Regions from separate parts of the Dechloromonas sp. TW-R-39-2 genome, predicted to be linked through region 2. Evidence: predicted binding sites of a transcription regulator. Region 2 holds the regulator's gene; each other region holds the start of a gene.
The links. Region 2 encodes sigma-54, which starts transcription at its own class of promoters, with help from an activator protein. Its sites were predicted from a motif close to TGGCACGCTTNCTGCTNA; they were not measured.
Positions count from the first base shown of each region.

Region 1: a site for sigma-54 is predicted at 1,655-1,672, ahead of glnA (type I glutamate--ammonia ligase). Genes of this name have one in related genera too.
Region 3: a site for sigma-54 is predicted at 3,418-3,435, ahead of aspA (aspartate ammonia-lyase). Genes of this name have one in related genera too.
Region 4: a site for sigma-54 is predicted at 1,627-1,644, ahead of flgB (flagellar basal body rod protein FlgB). Genes of this name have one in related genera too.

Region 1 is NZ_CP045202.1:3,442,327-3,447,072, reverse strand. It holds gene GBK02_RS16760 (rhodanese-like domain-containing protein) at 1-333, opposite strand, end outside; gene GBK02_RS16755 (cation diffusion facilitator family transporter) at 381-1,553, shown strand; gene glnA (type I glutamate--ammonia ligase) at 1,746-3,161, shown strand; gene GBK02_RS16745 (DUF4124 domain-containing protein) at 3,267-3,728, shown strand; gene GBK02_RS16740 (efflux RND transporter permease subunit) at 3,729-4,746, opposite strand, start outside.
Region 2 is NZ_CP045202.1:309,394-314,139, reverse strand. It holds gene recX (recombination regulator RecX) at 1-128, shown strand, start outside; gene lptB (LPS export ABC transporter ATP-binding protein) at 125-862, shown strand; gene GBK02_RS01550 (RNA polymerase factor sigma-54) at 891-2,360, shown strand; gene hpf (ribosome hibernation-promoting factor, HPF/YfiA family) at 2,376-2,699, shown strand; gene ptsN (PTS IIA-like nitrogen regulatory protein PtsN) at 2,754-3,200, shown strand; gene hprK (HPr(Ser) kinase/phosphatase) at 3,210-4,145, shown strand; gene GBK02_RS01530 (PsiF family protein) at 4,196-4,459, shown strand; gene GBK02_RS01525 (adenylate/guanylate cyclase domain-containing protein) at 4,505-4,746, opposite strand, start outside.
Region 3 is NZ_CP045202.1:2,382,164-2,386,909, reverse strand. It holds gene GBK02_RS11510 (TSUP family transporter) at 1-499, opposite strand, end outside; gene GBK02_RS11505 (dicarboxylate/amino acid:cation symporter) at 590-1,894, opposite strand; gene aspA (aspartate ammonia-lyase) at 1,936-3,360, opposite strand; gene GBK02_RS11495 (hypothetical protein) at 3,582-3,764, shown strand; gene fliL (flagellar basal body-associated protein FliL) at 3,790-4,167, shown strand; gene GBK02_RS11485 (phasin family protein) at 4,324-4,746, shown strand, end outside.
Region 4 is NZ_CP045202.1:3,014,621-3,019,366, reverse strand. It holds gene motD (flagellar motor protein MotD) at 1-16, shown strand, start outside; gene GBK02_RS14610 (flagella synthesis protein FlgN) at 32-496, opposite strand; gene flgM (flagellar biosynthesis anti-sigma factor FlgM) at 496-774, opposite strand; gene flgA (flagellar basal body P-ring formation chaperone FlgA) at 838-1,530, opposite strand; gene flgB (flagellar basal body rod protein FlgB) at 1,672-2,082, shown strand; gene flgC (flagellar basal body rod protein FlgC) at 2,093-2,506, shown strand; gene GBK02_RS14585 (flagellar hook assembly protein FlgD) at 2,521-3,204, shown strand; gene GBK02_RS14580 (flagellar hook protein FlgE) at 3,217-4,746, shown strand, end outside.

The DNA.
Region 1 (4,746 bases), 330 kb from region 2:
TTCGGTCGCTGCGCTGGCCGCACCATCGGAGCGTGCTCCGCTGCGGCAGAGAAACAGGATCGGCGAACCGGGGGAAAGCTGGCGCTTGAGTTCAGCCATGAAGTCCGGATTGCGCGTGCCGCCGGGATACTGATTCCATTCGATTTCGATGGCTTGTGGAACGCGGCCTACCCAATCCCATTCGGCCCGGGTCCGGACGTCGACCAGCCTGGCTTCGGGGGAGAGTGCCAAAAACTCGGCAGCCTCTATGGGCGTCAGGGCACCCTTGTAGGAAGCGCCCATGGCTTGGGCGCGTTGCTGTGCCAGCAGGATGATCTCAGTTAACTTGCCCATAATATTTGGCTGCTAAAATTCCGGTCCGACAGTATAGGGCAGAGGACATGGCGCACGAACATTCCGAGCATTTTCCGGCGGCAAGTGCCGTCGACCGCGCCAGTGAGGCGCAGCGCGCGACCTGGGTCAGTGTTGCGGTCAACTTCGTCATGACGGTGATTCAGCTGATTGTCGGCTGGTTGGCTCATTCGCAGTCGCTGGTCGCTCATGGTCTGCACTCGTTTTCGGATTTGCTGTCGGACTTTCTGGTCATCTATGCCAGTCGACAAAGTGCCCATCCTGCCGATCAGGCGCATCCCTATGGGCACGCCCGGGTCGAAACGGCGGCGACTCTGATTCTCGGTGCTTCGCTGGCCTTGATCGGTGGCGGCATCCTTTGGGAATCCGGCATGCGCTTGCAGCACATCGAGGCCTTGCCGTCGGTTGAGCTTTCCGCGCTTTGGGTGGCAATCGCCACCGTCGTGGCCAAGGAAGGTTTGTACCGTTACCTGATTCGCGTCGCCGAGCGCCTGCGTTCGCAACTGATGATTGCCAATGCGCTGCATACCCGCGCCGATGCCGCTTCGGCACTGGTCGTGGTGGTCGGTATCGGCGGTGCCTTGCTGGGCTGGTCTTTCCTCGATTTGCTGGCTGCCGCGCTGATGGGTTTCATGATTTTGCGTATGGGGGGCGAACTGGCCTGGGGGGCGCTCAAGGAGTTGATCGATACCGGTCTGGATCAAGTCCAGGTTGAGGCTATCCGCCAAACCCTGGTTGCCACACCGGGCGTCCTCGGCTTGCATGAGTTACGTACCCGACGCATGGCCCATCAGGCCTTGGTCGACGCGCACGTCATGGTCAATTCGCGGATCAGCGTTTCGGAAGGGCATCGAATCGCAGAAACCGCCCGCGCCAATGTTCTTCTGGCCCATCCGGAAGTGCTGGATGTGCTTGTGCACATTGATCCCGAGGATGATATCGATCCGGATCTTTCCGCTTCCCGGTTGCCGGGGCGCGAAGCCTTGCTTGAAGAGGTGATGCCCTTGCTGGACGGCTTGCCGCCGCCGCTCAGGGTTTTGTTGCATTATCTGAACGGTCGGGTCGAGGTCGAGGTGTTTTTCGATCACGCCGGATTTGCCGGGCTGAATTCCCTGATCGAGATCGAGCGTTCGTTGGCTGGACGACTGAAAAGTGGCTCAACCATCAGCCGAATTAGACTTGCGTGCACGGTTGCACCATAACGGTGCGCGAAGACTTGTTTCTGCACCAATTGCGTGCGCGCATTCTTTGCTTAAATCACGCATCTCGTTGTGGCAAAATGTAAAGCTGTTCCGTGAGTCTTTGGCATGCTTTCTGCTAAATCCTCTGCGTTCGACTTATTGTGATTTCTGCCGGATCGTCCGGCAACTTGTTTTCTTAGGAGACTGACGCTTATGGCAACCCCGCAAGACGTACTCAATCTGATCAAGGAAAATGACGCGAAGTTCGTCGATTTCCGTTTCACCGATACCCGTGGCAAAGAACAGCACGTCACCGTGCCGGTTTCCGCCTTCAGCGAAGACAAGTTCGAAAACGGCCACGCTTTCGACGGTTCCTCCATCGCTGGCTGGAAGGGCATTCAAGCCTCCGACATGCAACTGAACCCGGATCCGGCGACCGCCTACATCGATCCGTTCTTCGACGAAACCACCGTCGTCCTGACCTGTGACGTCGTTGATCCGGCCGATGGCCGTGGTTACGACCGTGACCCGCGCTCCATCGCCAAGCGCGCTGAAGCCTACCTGAAGTCCTCCGGCATTGGCGACACCGCCTACTTCGGTCCGGAACCCGAATTCTTCATCTTCGACGGCGTCGAATGGAATGTCGACATGTCCGGTTGCAACCTGAAGATCCATTCCGCTGAAGCGGCTTGGGGTTCGGGCGAAAAGAACGACGGCAATGGCGCCACCGGCCACCGTCCGACCGTCAAGGGCGGCTACTTCCCGGTTCCCCCGGTCGACAGCCTGCACGACATCCGTTCGGCCATGGTCCTGACCCTGGAAGCCCTCGGCTGCCCGGTTGAAGTTCACCACCACGAAGTCGCCACTGCCGGTCAGTGCGAAATCGGTACCGTGTTCAACACCCTGGTCAAGCGTGCCGACCAGACCCAGATCCTGAAGTACGTGGTGCACAATGTTGCCCACCAGTACGGCAAGACCGCCACCTTCATGCCGAAGCCCATCGTTGGCGACAACGGTTCCGGCATGCACGTTCACCAGTCGATCTGGAAAGACGGCAAGAACCTGTTCGCCGGCGACGGCTATGCCGGTCTGTCTGAACTGGCCCTGTTCTACATCGGCGGCATCATCAAGCACGCCAAGGCCCTGAACGCCATCACCAACCCGGGTACCAACTCCTACAAGCGTCTGGTTCCGCACTACGAAGCACCGGTCAAGCTGGCTTACTCCGCCAAGAACCGTTCGGCTTCCATCCGCATTCCGTACGTTGCCTCCACCAAGGCTCGTCGTATCGAGACCCGCTTCCCGGATCCGATCGCCAATCCGTACCTGTGCTTCGCCGCGCTGCTGATGGCCGGCCTGGATGGTATCCAGAACAAGATTCACCCGGGCGATCCGGCTGACAAGAACCTTTACGATCTGCCGCCGGAAGAAGACGCACTGATCCCGACCGTTTGTGCTTCCCTCGAAGAAGCGCTGGCTGCCCTGCAAGCCGACCACGAGTTCCTGACCCGTGGTGGTGTGTTCTCCAACGAGTGGATCGAGTCCTTCATCAACTTGAAGATGGACGAAGTCAATCGCGTTCGCATGACCACGCACCCGGTCGAGTTCGATCTGTACTACTCCTGCTAAGCGAGTTCAGTACCCAAGAAAGGGCGGGATTTCCCGCCCTTTTTTTGTCTACAGGATGGAGGTGTCGGACTTAAGTCCGCTACACTAAAGCTTCACTAGGAAATAATGACAATGACACGTTTTGCCTTTGCCCTTCTGGGGCTTGCCTGTGGTTTGCCTGCGCATGCCCAGTCGATTTATAAATGCCCGGATGCCAATGGCGGCAGCACCATTATTTCGACGTCACGTCTCGACAAGAATTGCAAGGCTGTCTCGCTCAGCCCGGAAACCGCCGTGCCAGCGCCGAAAGCGCCACGCGCCTCGGCCAGTCCGACACCTTCCGGCTTCCCCAAGGTGCAGGAAGATACCCAGAAAGCCCGCGATGGCGATCGCCGGCATATCCTTGAGCAGGAGTTGTCCGGCGAGCAGCGCAGCCTCGATCAGGCGCGCAAGGACCTGGCCGAGCAGGAAGCCGTGCGTCCGGGCGCGGCCGACAGCCGCGATCGCGTGGCGCCTTACAGGGATCGCGTGGCGCAGCATGAGCGCAACATCCAGGCGATCCAGAAGGAACTGGCCAACCTGCGCTGATCAGGGCGCGGGTGCCTTGACCTTGTACCAGGTGGCGTAAAGCGCCGGCAGGAACAGCAGGGTCAGGGCGGTGGCGATGATCAGGCCGCCCATGATGGCCACGGCCATCGGCCCGAAGAAGTCGTTGCGCGATAGTGGAATCATCGCCAGCACCGCCGCTGCCGCAGTCAGCACAATCGGCCGGAAGCGGCGCACCGTCGATTCGACAATGGCCTCCCAGCGGGGCTTGCCGGCCGCCAGATCCTGTTCGATCTGATCAACCAGGATCACCGAATTGCGCATGATCATGCCGAATAGCGCGATGGTGCCGAGCAGGGCCATGAACCCGAAGGGTTGGCGGAAGACGAGCAGGAAGAGCGCAATCCCGATGATGCCCAGCGGCGCGGTCAGCAGCACCATGACGACGCGCGAAACGCTTTGCAGCTGGATCATCAGGATGGTGATCACGGCGAGCAGGAAGAGCGGAATCCCGGCCATGACCGAACTTGAGCCCTTGGCCGACTCTTCGACCGATCCGCCGGTTGCGATGCGGTAGCCTTCGGGCAGGGCTGCCTGAATCCTGGCAATTTCCGGATTGATGCGGTCGACCACCGTGGCTGGCTGAATCTTGCCGTACAGGTTGCCGCGCACGGTGATTGTCGGCAGACGGTCGCGACGCCAGATCAGGCCAGGTTCGAAATCATGCTTGAGGCGGGCGATCTGGCTCAGCGGCACGCTCTTGCCGCTGCGTGTCGGGACCGAGAGATTGGGCAGCATCGACAGATGGGTGCGTTCTTCACGGTCGCCGCGCAGCACGACATCGATGCTCTTCAGGCCTTCGCGATAGCTGGTCACGGTGTAGCCATTGAGCGACATATTGAGCAGTGCGGCGAGATCCTGGCTGGAAACGCCGAGCAGCCGCGCCTTGTCCTGGTCGATCTCGATGTCGACTGCCTTCGAGAGTTCGCTCCAGTCGAAATTGACGTTCGAGATTTCCGGATCGCTGCGCATGATTTCGGCCACCTGGGCGGCTGTCTTG
Region 2 (4,746 bases):
TTTGGGCAAGAAAGTTCAAGCAGTTGCCGCAATCGGCTGAAGAGCGCGGCAAGCAGATGCGATTTTTGCAATATCGTGGTTTTTCCGGCGACGCCATACGCCGAGTGATGCGCGGAGCCGAAGAATGACGGACAAAAAGATTTCCACGCTGGCTGCCCACAACCTGAAGAAGCGCTACAAGTCGCACACGGTGGTTGAGGATGTGTCTTTTGAGGTCAAAAGTGGAGAGGTCGTTGGTTTGCTCGGGCCGAATGGTGCTGGCAAGACAACCTGTTTCTACATGATTGTCGGTCTGGTACCGGCTGATGGCGGCGAGGTTTACATCGACGATGCGAAGCTGACCCACCTGCCGATGCACAGCCGGGCCCGCCAGGGCTTGTCCTATTTGCCGCAGGAAGCCTCGGTCTTTCGCAAGCTGAACGTCGAGGAAAACATTCGTGCCGTGCTGGAACTGCTCGATCTGCCCGAGAAAGAGTTGAATGACCGACTGGAGGGTTTGCTCGGCGAACTGCATATCGGCCATGTCCGTCACGTCAATGCTGCAGCGCTTTCCGGCGGCGAGCGCCGGCGTGTCGAAATTGCCCGGGCCCTGGCAACCAGCCCGCGCTTCATCCTGCTGGATGAGCCGTTTGCCGGGGTCGACCCGATTGCGGTACTTGAAATCCAGAAAATCATCCGTTTCCTCAAGGAGCGGGGCATCGGGGTACTGATCACCGATCACAACGTGCGTGAAACCCTGGGTATTTGCGATCACGCCTACATTATCAGTGCGGGGCGCGTTCTGGCCGCTGGCCGTCCGGATGAAATCGTTGATAATGAAAGTGTGCGCAAGGTTTACCTTGGCGAGCATTTCAAGCTCTGACCGATAAGCAGCGTCCCTACCCCATTCGATGAAACCGGCACTTCAACTCAAGCTTTCCCAGCATCTGGCCCTGACGCCACAGTTGCAGCAATCGATCAAGTTGCTGCAACTATCGACGATCGAGATGCAGCAGGAAATCGAGCGCTATCTGCTTGAGAATCCGATGCTTGAACGGGATGATGACGCCGGAACGGAGTCTTATTCTTCGGCTCAGCAATTCGATGCGCCGAAGAGCGATGAGGGTGAGCGCGAACAGCGGGCTGAGCGCGACGAACGGGATGCGCGTGAAGAGCGCGAGCAGGATATTCCGAGTGCGCCATCCGACGTCGATGACGATCGCTGGTCATCCGATGCCGGTACCTATACCGGGGCAGGTCGCGATGAAGACGATGACAGCGACAGCCACGACATCCATGCCGCAACAACCAGTTTGCGCGATCACCTCGGCTGGCAATTGGGCATGACCCAGTTGTCGGACCGGGATCGCAGCCTGGTGCGTTTCCTGATCGAAGCGCTTGATGATGATGGCTATCTCTCGGCGCCTCTCGACGAGTTATGGGAAACCCTGCCGCCCGAGTATGAAATCGAGCTGGAGGAACTGGAAATTGCGCTCCGCCATATCCAGAGCTTTGATCCGACAGGTATCGGTGCGCGTGGGCCGAAAGAATGCCTCGCCCTGCAGCTGAAGGTTTTGCCGGAAACTTCGGTGCGCAACCTGGCGCTGACCATTGTCGAGCAACACCTTGAATTACTCGCCGCCCGCGACTTTGCCAAAATCCGTCGTCTGACGGATTGCGAAGATCCCGCCCTGAAAGCGGCACACAGTTTGATCGTCAGCCTTGATCCTCGCCCGGGCGCACGTTTCGCAGCCATTGAAGCACGCTATATCACCCCGGATGTGATGGTTCGCAAGCTCAAGGGAAAGTGGACCGCCTATATCAATCCGGATGCCTATCCGCGTTTGCGGATCAATCGGTTGTACGCTGAAATCCTGTCACGCCAGCGTCGTGGAAACGGCAACATGACCGGCCAGCTACAGGAAGCACGCTGGCTGATCAAGAATGTTCAGCAACGGTTTGAAACGATTCACCGCGTCACCCAGGCGATCGTCGATCGTCAGCGCCAGTTTTTCGAGCATGGCGAAGTGGCGATGCGTCCGCTCGTGTTGCGCGAGATTGCCGATATTCTCGGTTTGCACGAGTCGACCGTGTCACGCGTTACCAGCCAGAAATACATGGCCACGCCGCGCGGTATCTTTGAATTGAAATACTTTTTTGGCAGTCACGTTGCCACCGATACCGGTGGTGCGTGTTCTGCAACGGCCATCCGGGCACTGATCAAACAACTGATCGGCGCAGAAGATGGCAAGAAGCCCTTGTCGGATAGCCAATTATCCGAAATACTAGGCCAGCAGGGAATCGTTGTAGCCCGACGCACAGTAGCCAAATACCGTGAATCGCTTAACATCCCGCCGGTCAATTTACGCAAGACCCTGTAGAGAGAGGAGAAAAGCATGAATCTGCAGATCACTGGTCACCATATCGACGTTACCCCTGCTTTGCGCGAGTACGTTGAAAACAAACTTGACCCTGTTGTTCGCCATTTCGATAAAGTCACCGGCGTTAACGTGATTTTGTCTGTCGAGAAGCTCAAGCAGAAAGCAGAAGTGACCGTCCACGTTCCGGGCAAGGACATGCATGTCGAAGAGTCCGGTGACGATCTCTACGCAGCGATTGACTCCATGTTTGACAAGCTTGATCGCCAGGTCCAGAAATACAAGCAAAAAGTTCAGGATCACCATCGCGGTGAAAAGCCTGTCATTCTCGCGGCAGAATAATTGCCGTTCGGCCGCAGCCACCGCGCTGCGGCCCATGCATCACTGAATTTTCCTATGAACCCCTTAGCCAATATTCTGTCAGCCACACAGGTCCTTCTTGATCTTGAGGCAGGCAGCAAAAAGCGGGTCTTCGAACAGGCCGGCATGCTTTTCGAGAGTCATCTCGGGCTTGCCCGTGCAGTTGTCTTCGAAAGCCTCTTTGCCCGTGAAAAACTGGGTTCGACCGGTCTTGGGCAAGGTATTGCCATTCCGCATGGTCGGATCAAGGGCCTCAAGCAGGCTGCCGGTGCTTTCTTGCGTCTGGCAACGCCCGTACCGTTCGACTCGCCGGATGGGCGTCCGGTCAATCTCCTGTTCGTGCTGCTGGTTCCAGAACAGGCGACAGAACAACATCTCCAGATTCTTTCCGAATTGGCCCAGCGCTTTGCCGAAAAGCCCTTCCGGGAAGCCTTGCTTGCGGCAACCGACCCTGCCGCTGTGGTTACCCTGTTTCAGGTCTGAGCCAATTTCGTGCGCCACATCAGCCTGACCCAGCTCTACGAAGATAATCGGGAAAAGCTGCTGCTTAGCTGGATGATGGCGCAGCAGGCCGAACGCAACATCGAGATCAAGTTGTCGAACAACTATGGTGCCGATGTGGTTGGGCACATCAACATCATTCACCCCGAACGACTGCAGGTCATGGGACAGGCCGAATATGACTGGGCTTTCCGGATCGGAGAGCGTCGGTTCGCGCAGATGTTTCTCGACCTGCTTGCGGCCCTGCCACCAGCAGTTATCGTTGCCGATGGTCTGACGCCGCCGGATATCCTGATCGATGCCTGCAAGCAGACGAATACGCCGCTACTTTTGTCCCCCAAGCCCTGCTCGGCAGTGATTGATCTGTTGCGCATTTACCTGTCTGCCCGACTGGCTGATACGGTCAATCTGCACGGTGTATTCATGGATGTGCTGGGCATGGGCGTGCTGATCACCGGCGATTCCGGGGTTGGCAAATCAGAACTGGCGCTTGAGCTCATTTCGCGTGGCCACGGTCTGGTCGCCGACGATGTAGTCGAAATGGCCCGTATTGCACCGACCACGATAGAAGGACGCTGCCCCGGCATGTTGCGCGACTTCCTGGAGGTTCGCGGTCTGGGCTTGCTGAATATCCGGACTATTTTCGGCGAAACGGCTTCCCGCCGGAAAATGAAACTGAAACTGATCGTCCATTTGCAAAAGACGGTTTCTGCCGGCGATGCTCCCCGTTTGCCGCTCGATGCCCAAACCCAGGAAGTGCTGGGGGTGCCGGTCAGAAAGGTGGTCATTCCGGTTGCTGCAGGCCGCAATCTGGCCGTCTTGCTGGAGGCTGCCGTGCGCAATACCATCCTGCAGCTACGGGGAATCGACAGCATGCAGGACTTCATGGATCGCCAGCAGCGCATGATGCTTGACGATGATGCATGAATGATCGATAGTTGCCCGGCTACTATCAACCAACCCCGAGGGACTGAACGATGAAAAAACTGATTAGCCTTTTGCTTGTTGCTTTTGCCGCTTCATCCGTTTATGCCGCCGATGATTGCGCTTCGCGTGCTGCCGAAAAGAAACTGGCGGGTGCTGCCAAGAACAGCTTCATGAAAAAATGCGAAGCCGATGCACAAGGCCCGGCTGCTGCAACCTGCAATGCGACGGCCAAGGAAAAGAAACTGGCCGGGGCTGCGAAGAACAGCTTCGTGAAAAAATGTGTCGCTGATGCTCAGGCAGGTGGCGCGAAGTAACGCGGTCAACCATTGAAAAAGGCCATCTTTGGATGGCCTTTTTATTTACTGCAGGCTGAATTCGGCCTTGTCCGCCGAAGGGTCGTTGCCTGAGTTGCCAAAGGCGATCCAGCCCTCACCTTCGAGGCGCATTTCATGGTGCCTGACCATGACCTCCCGATGCTTTCCGAAGCTGACAAAACTGCCATTGGTGCTTGTGTCGACCAGAAAAAATCCCTCTGGCCGAAGTTCGATCCGGGCATGCTGACGAGAGGCTTTGCGATCTTCAACCAGAATCTTGCAGCCCA
Region 3 (4,746 bases), 1.4 Mb from region 2:
GGCGAACGAAGCCGAAAATCAGGAAGCTGCCGGTGCCGGGGCCAAAAAATCCGTCATAGATGCCGATGACGAGTCCAAATAGTGCTCCCAGCCAGGCGTCGCGCGGGCTGGCCTCGCGCTCTTCGGTCTGGCCGAGGTCCTTGCGCATGAAGGTATAAATCGCAACGGTCAGCATCATGATGACGACCAGCGGGCGCATCGCTTCGCGTGAAATCCAGGCGACCAGTGCGGCACCGATCCAGGCGCCGAGCAAGGCGGTTGCCGTCGCCGGCAGGACAATCCGCCAGGGAATGCTAACGGCCCGCGCATAGCGCCAGAGCGAGGCGCTGGTGCCGGCAATGCTGGAAACCTTGTTGGTCCCGAAAAGCGTTGGAATGGCCGTTTGAGGAAATGAGGAGAGCAATACGGGAATCTGGATAAGGCCGCCGCCCCCGACGACGGCATCGACCATGCCGGCGAAGAAAGCTGCAGGAGCGAGAATGAACCAGTCGATTGTCATGATTTGCCAAAAAAAGGACCCGGTGCAAAGCGCACCGGGTCATTAAAATGGTTCGACTCGAGGGAAGCCGAACCGAGGAGAGGGTACATGTCAGGCAGCAGCGGGAACGAGATCTTCCCCTTCAACCGGCAGGGCTTCGTCGGCATCGGCCAAGGTTTCATCAACCGGGACGATGGCGTTTTCCCACTTGGCGACGACGGCCGTGGCGATGGCATTGCCCAGCACGTTGGTCACGGTGCGCCCCATGTCGAGGAAGTGGTCAATGCCAAGAACCAGCAGCAGGCCGGCTTCCGGCAGGCCGAACATCGGCAGAACGGCGGCAACGACGACCAGCGATGCGCGCGGCACGCCGGCAATCCCCTTGCTCGACACCATCAGCACCAGCAGCATGGTGATCTGGGCGGTCAGGGTCAGCGGGATGTTGTAGGCCTGGGCGACAAACAGCGCGGCAAAGGTGGTGTAGATCATCGAGCCGTCGAGGTTGAAGGAGTAACCCAGCGGCAGGACAAAGCTGGTTACACGGTTCTTGATACCGAATTTTTCCAGTTGCTCCATCAGCTTCGGATAAACCGATTCGCTGCTGGCGGTTGAAAAACCAACCAGCATCGGACCGCGGACCAGTTTGAGCAGGCGGAAAACATCCTTGCCGAGGACAAAGTAGCCAGCCGTGATCAGGACGATCCAGAGTGCGGCCAGGGCAGCGTAGAAGCTGACCAGCAGTTTGCCGAAAACCATCAGCATGCCGAGGCCTTGCAGGGTAATTGCGCCGGCAACGGCACCGAAAACGCCGACCGGGGCAAAACGCATGACGTAGTCGGTGACCTTGAGCATGACATGGACGATTTCTTCCATCGTGCATACCAGGCTACGGGCCGTCTGGTTATGCAGATGGCCCAGTGCCAGACCAAAAAAGACAGCAAAAACGAGAATCTGCAGGATTTCATTGGCAGCCATCGCTTCGAAGATGTTCTTCGGGAAAACGTGGGTGATGAAATCCTTCAGGTTCAGGGCGCTGGTTTTCAGGCTCAGGGCGCTGCCTGTATCCGGCAATGCCACGCTCAGCCCTTCACCCGGACGCAGGATATTGGCAAAGACGAGGCCGAGCAGCAGCGAGCAGAATGATGCGCCGACGAACCAGCCGAGTGCCTTGGCACCAATCCGGCCGACGGTCTTGGAGTCGCCCATGCCGGCCAGGCCGGCAACCAGCGTCGCAAAGACGAGCGGGGCGATGATCATCTTGATCAGGCGCAGGAAAATGTCGGTCAGAATGCCGAAGTAAGACGCGATTTCCTTGGCCTGGGCCGGGCTGGATGCCAGCGTGTTGCAGGCATAGCCGACGATGACGCCGAGCACCAGGGCGATACCGATCAGGGTAGTCAGCCGGTTCATTTTCATGATGTTTTTCCTTGTTTTGAAAATTGGACGAATTCAGCCGTTCAAGCGGCGTGGGTCGGAATCATTTGCGGCCGGGTCAGCACTTCCGGGCGCAGCACTTCTGCGAGTTGTTCGGGGCTCATCAACTTGCGTTCGAGGACGATTTCAGCGACGCCGCGACCGCTCAGGTGCGCTTCGGCCGCAATCTCCGTGGCATTGGCATAACCGATGTAGGGATTGAGTGCGGTGACGATACCGATCGAGCGTTCGACGCTGGCGCGCAGGGTTTCGCGGTTGGCCGTGATGCCGTCGACGCAATGGTCGGCCAGCGCCTTGCAGCCCTTGCGCAGATGCAGCACGCTCTTGAACAGGCTGTGGGCGATGATCGGTTCGAAGGCATTGAGCTGGAGTTGTCCGGCTTCGGCAGCGAAGGTGACGGTGGTGTCGTTGCCGATCACTTCGAAGGCGATCTGGTTGACCACTTCCGGAATGACTGGATTGACTTTGCCCGGCATGATCGACGAGCCAGCCTGACGCGGCGGCAGGTTGATTTCGCCGAAACCGGCACGTGGACCGGAGGAGAGCAGGCGCAAATCGTTGCAAACCTTGGAAAGCTTGACGGCAACGCGCTTGAGCACGCCGGAAAGCTGCACGAAGCTGCCGCAATCCTGCGTCGCTTCGATCAGATTGGGGGCGGTCACGACCGGCACGCCGCTGATTTCGATCAGGCGACGGCAGACCAGCGGGGCGTAGTCGGGGTGGGCGTTGATGCCGGTACCGATCGCGGTGGCGCCGAGGTTGATTTCACGGATCAGCAAGGCGGCTTCCTTGAGGCGCTCTTCATCTTCGCCGAGCATCACGGCGTAGGTCGAGAATTCCTGGCCGAGCGTCATCGGTACGGCATCCTGCAACTGGGTGCGGCCCATCTTGAGGACGTCGGCAAACTCGACTGCCTTGCGTTCGAAGGCATTGCGCAGGTAGGCCATGGCGTCGACCAGGCGGAAAATGCCAACGTAGGTGGCCAGCTTCAATGCGGTCGGATAAACGTCATTGGTCGATTGACTCATGTTGACGTGTTCGTTCGGGTGCAGGTGTTTGAATTCGCCCTTGGCATGGCCGAGGATTTCCAGTGCGCGGTTGGCGATCACCTCGTTGGCATTCATGTTGGTCGAGGTGCCGGCGCCGCCCTGGATGACATCAACCACGAAATGGTCATGCCACTTCCCGTCGATCACCTCCTTGCAGGCGGCAACAATCGCGTCGCAGCGTTTTGCGTCGAGCAGGCCGAGCTGTTGATTGGCCTGGGCGGCTGCTTTCTTGATTTGCGCCAGGGCGCGGATCAGGTCGGGATAGACGGCAATTGAAATGCCGGTAATGTCGAAGTTTTCGAGGGCGCGCAGCGTATGGACACCGTAATACGCTTCGGCAGGAATTTCTCGGTCACCGAGCAGATCGTGCTCGATACGGTGGGATGTCAGCTTGTTCATTTTGTCTCCTGTTCATCGTTGTTGGCCGAGCAATTCTTGGCATTCGGCTATTTCCTTAACGCATGGTGCGTGCCAGCTTTTTGAAATGATCAGGTAACTGATTTTTATGGGGTTTATTCGGTGGTCTTTGACTCCGATTTCGGTTTTCCGATGTTTTGGCTGCGACAGCTGTTCGGTTTTCCGAACGACTGCGGTGATGGTCAATTAAACCCGGGATAGCCTTGCTTTTACTTACCTCAGGCTTGGTGTTGCGTTTCATTTTGGGTAAAAACGCAAGGGAACAGTCGGCGTTTATGCAATTTGCTGCCCATCGTCCGACGGTTTTGTTTTATCCTCACGGGCGTTGTTTTCACCTCGAATCGGCCTTCGCGCTGATTGCCCATCCTTATCAAGGCAAGGTTTGATATGAATTTCGGCTTCAAAGGATTTATGACTTTTCTGGCGCGAGTGCTTTCCGTGGCCTGCCTGCTTGTTTCCCTGCCTGTGCTGGCAAGTGATGGCGGAGGCAGCGCCGCGCCCGAGCCGCAGGTTTTCACGGTCAACGTCGGTGATGGCAAGTATTTGCAGTTTGGTGTCGTTTTCGAAACCGCCACGCCAGAAGCGGGTCATGAACTGGCGTTGTACAAGCCGAAGATCAGGCATGCCATCATCCTCATGCTCTCCGGGGTCGATGTCGAGGAACTGCGCAGCCTGAAGGGCAAGAAAGCGCTGGCCGGCGAGATCATCGAAACGGCCAATCACGTCATTCACGAAACGGAAAAGACCGGTGTCAAGGAAGCGCTTTTCACCAGCTTCATCATCCAGTAGTTATTGATTTCAGGCAGTTCCCAAGCGGTTTGTTGCCATTTTGTTGCGGTGCACAAAATTGCTTGACAAGGTAATTCCATCCGTTAGAATGAAATCATGCTGCGGTGCACCATTGAATGCCGCAAGGATTACCCCAACCCTACGGAGAAAATTACCATGATGTTCAAACCTGAAGATTTCGCCAAATCCGGTTTCAACTTTGCCCTGTTCTTTGCCAACACCGCCTTTGAAGGTGCTGAGCGTCTGGCCCTGTTGAACCTGGCTGCAGCCCGTTCGATTTTCGAAGCCTCGCTGTCCAACGTCACCGCCATCCTGGGTGCCAAGGATGTCAGCGCCTTCGTCAATCTGCAAAAGGGTCTGTCTGCTCCTTCCCTCGAAAAGGGTGTGGAATATTCACGCAACGTGATCGCCATCGCCAACGAAACCAAGGAAAAGCTGGCCAAGGAAGTTGAAACCCACGTTGCAACCGCCAACGCCCAGGTTTCCGGTCTGGTTGAAAAGGCCCTGGCTTCTGCCCCGGCTGGTTCCGAAGTGGCTGTTGCTGCTGTCAAGACCGCCATCAAGACCGCCAACGAAGCT
Region 4 (4,746 bases), 760 kb from region 2:
CAGGCCGCCCGGTTGAGCGCGTGGTGAGCGCTCAGGCTGAGTCGACGATTCGGCTGCCCGTATACTGGGATGTTTGTCCGTTGCTGCCGTAGAAAGTGTTTTCTTCCGCACGGCGGGTGAGAATGGCTAATGCTTGCGTGGTTCGTTCCAGATGAATGGCGACGAGTTTTGCATTCAGTTCATTCAAACGCTTGGCGCTAAGCGCCGATGCCATCAACGCCGTCCATTGGGCGGCGATTTTTGCTTCAGATGGGTGCTGGGCCAGCCAGGCGGCCATCCGTTCTTTTTCCGGCAAGGCCGGGTTGCCTGAAATCAGCGAGTTGCGCTGAGCTTCAAGTGCATTCAATTGCTCAATCAGTGCAGATTTCTCAGCGTGGATGGCTGGCAGCGATTCAGGCTTGGCCGTGCTTAGTGCGTTCTGCTCATCAGTCAGAAGCGCAACAAAACGCGAAACCAGCAATGTTTCGCGTTCCAGTATCTGGCTGAGAGGCAGCATCAGGCGTTACGTTGCGAATTGACCAGGTCGCGTGCAGAGTCCAGAAGCCTGCCGGCAATGGCTTCGGGATTGATCTTGAAGCGCCCTTGAGCGATCGCATCCTTGATTTCCTGAATTTTGGCAAGGTTGACCGGAGGTTTTTCGCTGGCCTGAAGGGTGCCGGCGAGTGTGCTCAAGCTCACAGCCTCGGTGGACGACGGGGTTTCAGCCGGAGATTTCGGCTGCTGCCGTGTCGGCGGGGGCGTGCTGGTGGTCTTGTAGGAGTTGTCGATTTTCATGGTTGTTCTCGCAATACTTTGGAACTCATATGGCTTAACGGCCATTCAGGTTCAAACTTTAGCCTAAAAAGATATTTCTACACTGCCATCGCTGCGTGCAGTGCCGCTCACGGTTTGTCCTGAATTCATTCGCACCTGAACCAGTTGCCCTTCTGCTGCATTGTTGATGGCTTTTCCCTCGCCGCTGACGGCAAATCCAGCCCCTTTTGAGGTGACGCGAACCGATTGCCCCTGCCGGATCACCATCGGAGAAATCAATTGATCGCTGCGCAGTAATTGGCCGGCCCCCAGTGAGTTGCGCAGTGTTTTGCCGAGAGCCGCTGCGGGGTCGGAAATAATGCCGGTTGGCAGCGTGGATACGTCACCGGACAGGACATGCAGATCACCCGCCTGAATGGCCTGCCCGGCGAGAATTGAGCGGGCGGTGGTGACGTAATTGCCGGTCACTAGTATTTCGGCCGGTATCAGGATATTCCAGGCGTTCGGCGTCAGGCAGCGGATGCCGACACTTGTTTTTCCCATCATTTTGGCGCCGGGCGGTGTGTAGGCTTCAAGCGCCGCACAGGTGGGGAGGCGGCTGGTATCGATTTTGCCAAGCCGAATCGTTACTTTGCCGGGAAGCCCCTTCGTTTGGATCTGAATGTGGCGCTCTGCGGTATCCAGTACCGGATCGATTTCGGCTGCGGCCAGCAGGTTGCAGGCAATAAGCAGGGGCAGCAAAAAAACGTATATGAGGCGCATGCCGCCATTGTGCACGACCTCTTCCCAGCATGGAATAGTAAGGCCGGCAAGAATTGCCGTGCAGTCGGTTGGGAGTGGTGAATTGGCGCCTAACTATATGATTTTAATGCTTGGCACGCTAACTGCTTTAAATTGTATGATTTTTTGGAGTGAACCATGTCATCAATCGCACAGCACGTATCTGTTCTCAGCCAGGCAATGAATTTGAGATCCCAGCGCCATCAGGTGCTCGCCTCGAATATCGCCAATGCCGATACCCCGCAATACAAAGCGCGTGATTTCGACTTTCAGGGGGCGATGCAAAATGCACTGGCCGGCCGGGCGAGTGCCGGTGGCGTTTCCTTGATGACCACTTCGAGCGGCCACATGCGCGGAGATGGCTCCGGCGGTGCGGCCAATTTGAAATTCCGCGGAGAAACCCAGTCGGCCGTTGATGGAAATACTGTCGATATGGATGTAGAGCGCACTCAGATTGCTGAAAATGCTTTGCAATATCAGGTGCTTACTCAATTGATTAGCGACAAGTTCAAGGGCATGCGCAGTGCCCTCGCTTCAAACCAGGGTTGAGGAGCCATAAATGAGCCTCTTTAATGTTTTTCAAGTGTCGTCCAGTGCCATGACGGCGCAGTCGATGCGTTTGAATACCACGGCGTCCAATTTGGCGAATGCCGACAGTGTCGTGTCGTCCGATGGCAAGCCTTATCGCGCCAAGCAGGTTGTTTTTGAAGCGACGCCCATGGGCAATGCCGGGGAGTCCTCAAAAGGCGTTCGGGTTCGGCAGATTGTTGAAGATGCTTCACCGGCGCGGATGGTTTACGACCCCAAGAATCCTGCGGCAGATGAAAAAGGCTACGTGGCATTTCCAAACGTCAATGTCGTTGAGGAAATGACCAACATGATCTCTGCATCGCGCTCGTACCAGACCAATGTTGAAGTAATGAATACCGCCAAGACCATGATGCTGCGTACTTTGCAGATCGGTCAGGGCTAACCGGGAGAATCGCCATGGCAACCGCCGTCAATAGCTCTACCAGTTCAAATACATCGCTGATTTCCTCGTTGAATGGTTCGTCTACAACGACCAAAACCACGACTGCGGATGAGATGCAGACTCGCTTCCTGAATCTCCTGGTGACCCAGTTGAAGAATCAGGACCCGCTCAATCCGATGGATAACTCGCAGATGACCACCCAGTTGTCGCAGATCAGTACCGTGAGCGGTATCGAGAAGCTCAATGCGACGATGGAGAAACTGCTCGGCAATTATTCCGGATCGCAAACGATGCAGGCGGCAGCAATGATCGGCAAAACGGTATTAACTGCCGGGAATGCGTTGGCGCTGGGGAATTACGGCGCGGTCGGTGGCGTGACGCTGGATGGTGCCGCAGACAAGGTTACCGTTTCGATTACCGATTCGGCTGGCAAAGTGGTTCAGACTCAACAGCTTGGTGCGCAGCCGGCCGGGACCATGAATTTCTCCTGGGACGGCAAATCGGATGCAGGTGTCGATCTGCCGAATGGCGATTACAAGTTCACCGTCAAGGCAATTCGTGGTGATGCAGAGGTGAAAACAACGGCTCTCCAGGCTGGCACAGTAAATGCTGTGACTTTGGCCAAGGATGGATTGTCGCTGCAGTTGGCCAACAACAAAACGGTGGCTTACAGCGACGTCCAACAAATCATGAATTGATCGGGGTTCATCATGGCATTCCAACAAGGTTTGAGCGGTCTGAACGTTTCCTCCAAGGCGCTTGACGTTATCAGTAACAACATCGCCAATGCATCGACCGTAGGTTTCAAGGGCGGTCAGGCACAATTTGCCGACGTTTATGCAGCCTCCTTGGGGGTTGGTGGTGGTTCGCAGGTTGGTATCGGGGCATCGCTGCCGGTTGTTCAGCAACAGTTTTCGCAGGGCAATGTCTCGAATTCGAATAACCCGCTTGATATCGCGGTCAACGGTTCCGGCTTTTTCCGTCTGCAAAAAAATGCAACGGATCAGACGATTACCTATACCCGCAACGGTCAGTTCCATCTTGACGACAAAGGCTTCATCGTCAATGCGCAGAAAAACAATCTGACGGGCTATCCGATCGAGAACAATGTGACCAATCGTGCTGCGCTGATTCCGGTTCAGCTGGATACGACGGGTGTTGTGCCTCGTGCAACTGGTGCTTCCCCGACCAATCCGGGAATCGTGACGCAAATGAACTTCGATGACCGTGACTTGAAGTCGCTGACATCCGGAACGCCGAACAATCTTGCTCCGTGGTCGGCAAACACGTCTTTCCCGCCGAATAACCTGAATACCTTCAATTATTCGACGTCTGTCACGGTCTACGACCAAAAAGGCAACGATCACGCACTGTCGATGTATTTCACCCGGGTAGGTAACTCGGATGGCGCAACACCGGCCAAGAACTTGTGGAACGTTCACTATGTGCTTGATAACAAGGATATTACCGGGCAAGTGCAGTCTGCTACCCAGGCCGTGACAACGGGTGTTCCCACGCTCGAATTCGGCGGTGATGGCCAGATTGTGACCACCGGTTTCGTCGGTGGTGCCGGTGTCACCAAGACGGATACGATTACGGCGAGCGGTGGCCCCGAGAATGCCAGGCTCAGCTACAACTCACTGGCCAGCGTGGCTTCGGTGACTGGGCCGGGAGGCGCTCCCGTCTATGTGGCAGGTACCGACTACACCTTTGACCCGGTGACCGGTGTGCTGGATACCGGCGGGATTGCCGTTGGTACCAACCTTGTCGTTACGTACACGACAAGCCCGACGGCCATGGCGACCGATTACAAGTTCAATATCGATGTTGCAGGCCTGGATGCCTACGAATCGCCTGTCGGGAGTGGTGTCTATCCCTTCCGTGGTTTGTTCGACGTGGCGACCCAGCCAACCATTCCGCTCGACTTTGACAACAGCACCCTGTTCGGCAGCGGCTACGACGTCAATAAACTGGTTCAAGACGGTTATCCGTATGGTCGTCTGAGTGGCGTTTCGGTTTCTTCTGACGGCATTCTGCGCGGCAATTACAGCAATGGGCAGACCAAGGACATCGCTCAACTGGTGCTGGTGGACTTCATTTCACCGACCGGTCTGGCCAGCCTGGGTAATAACCAGTGGGGTGAAACCTCAGCTTCCGGACAGCCTCTGATCGGCGACCCGGGAACCGGCAATCGTGGCGTCTTGCAGTCCTCGGCTGTTGAAGAGGCGAATGTCGATTTG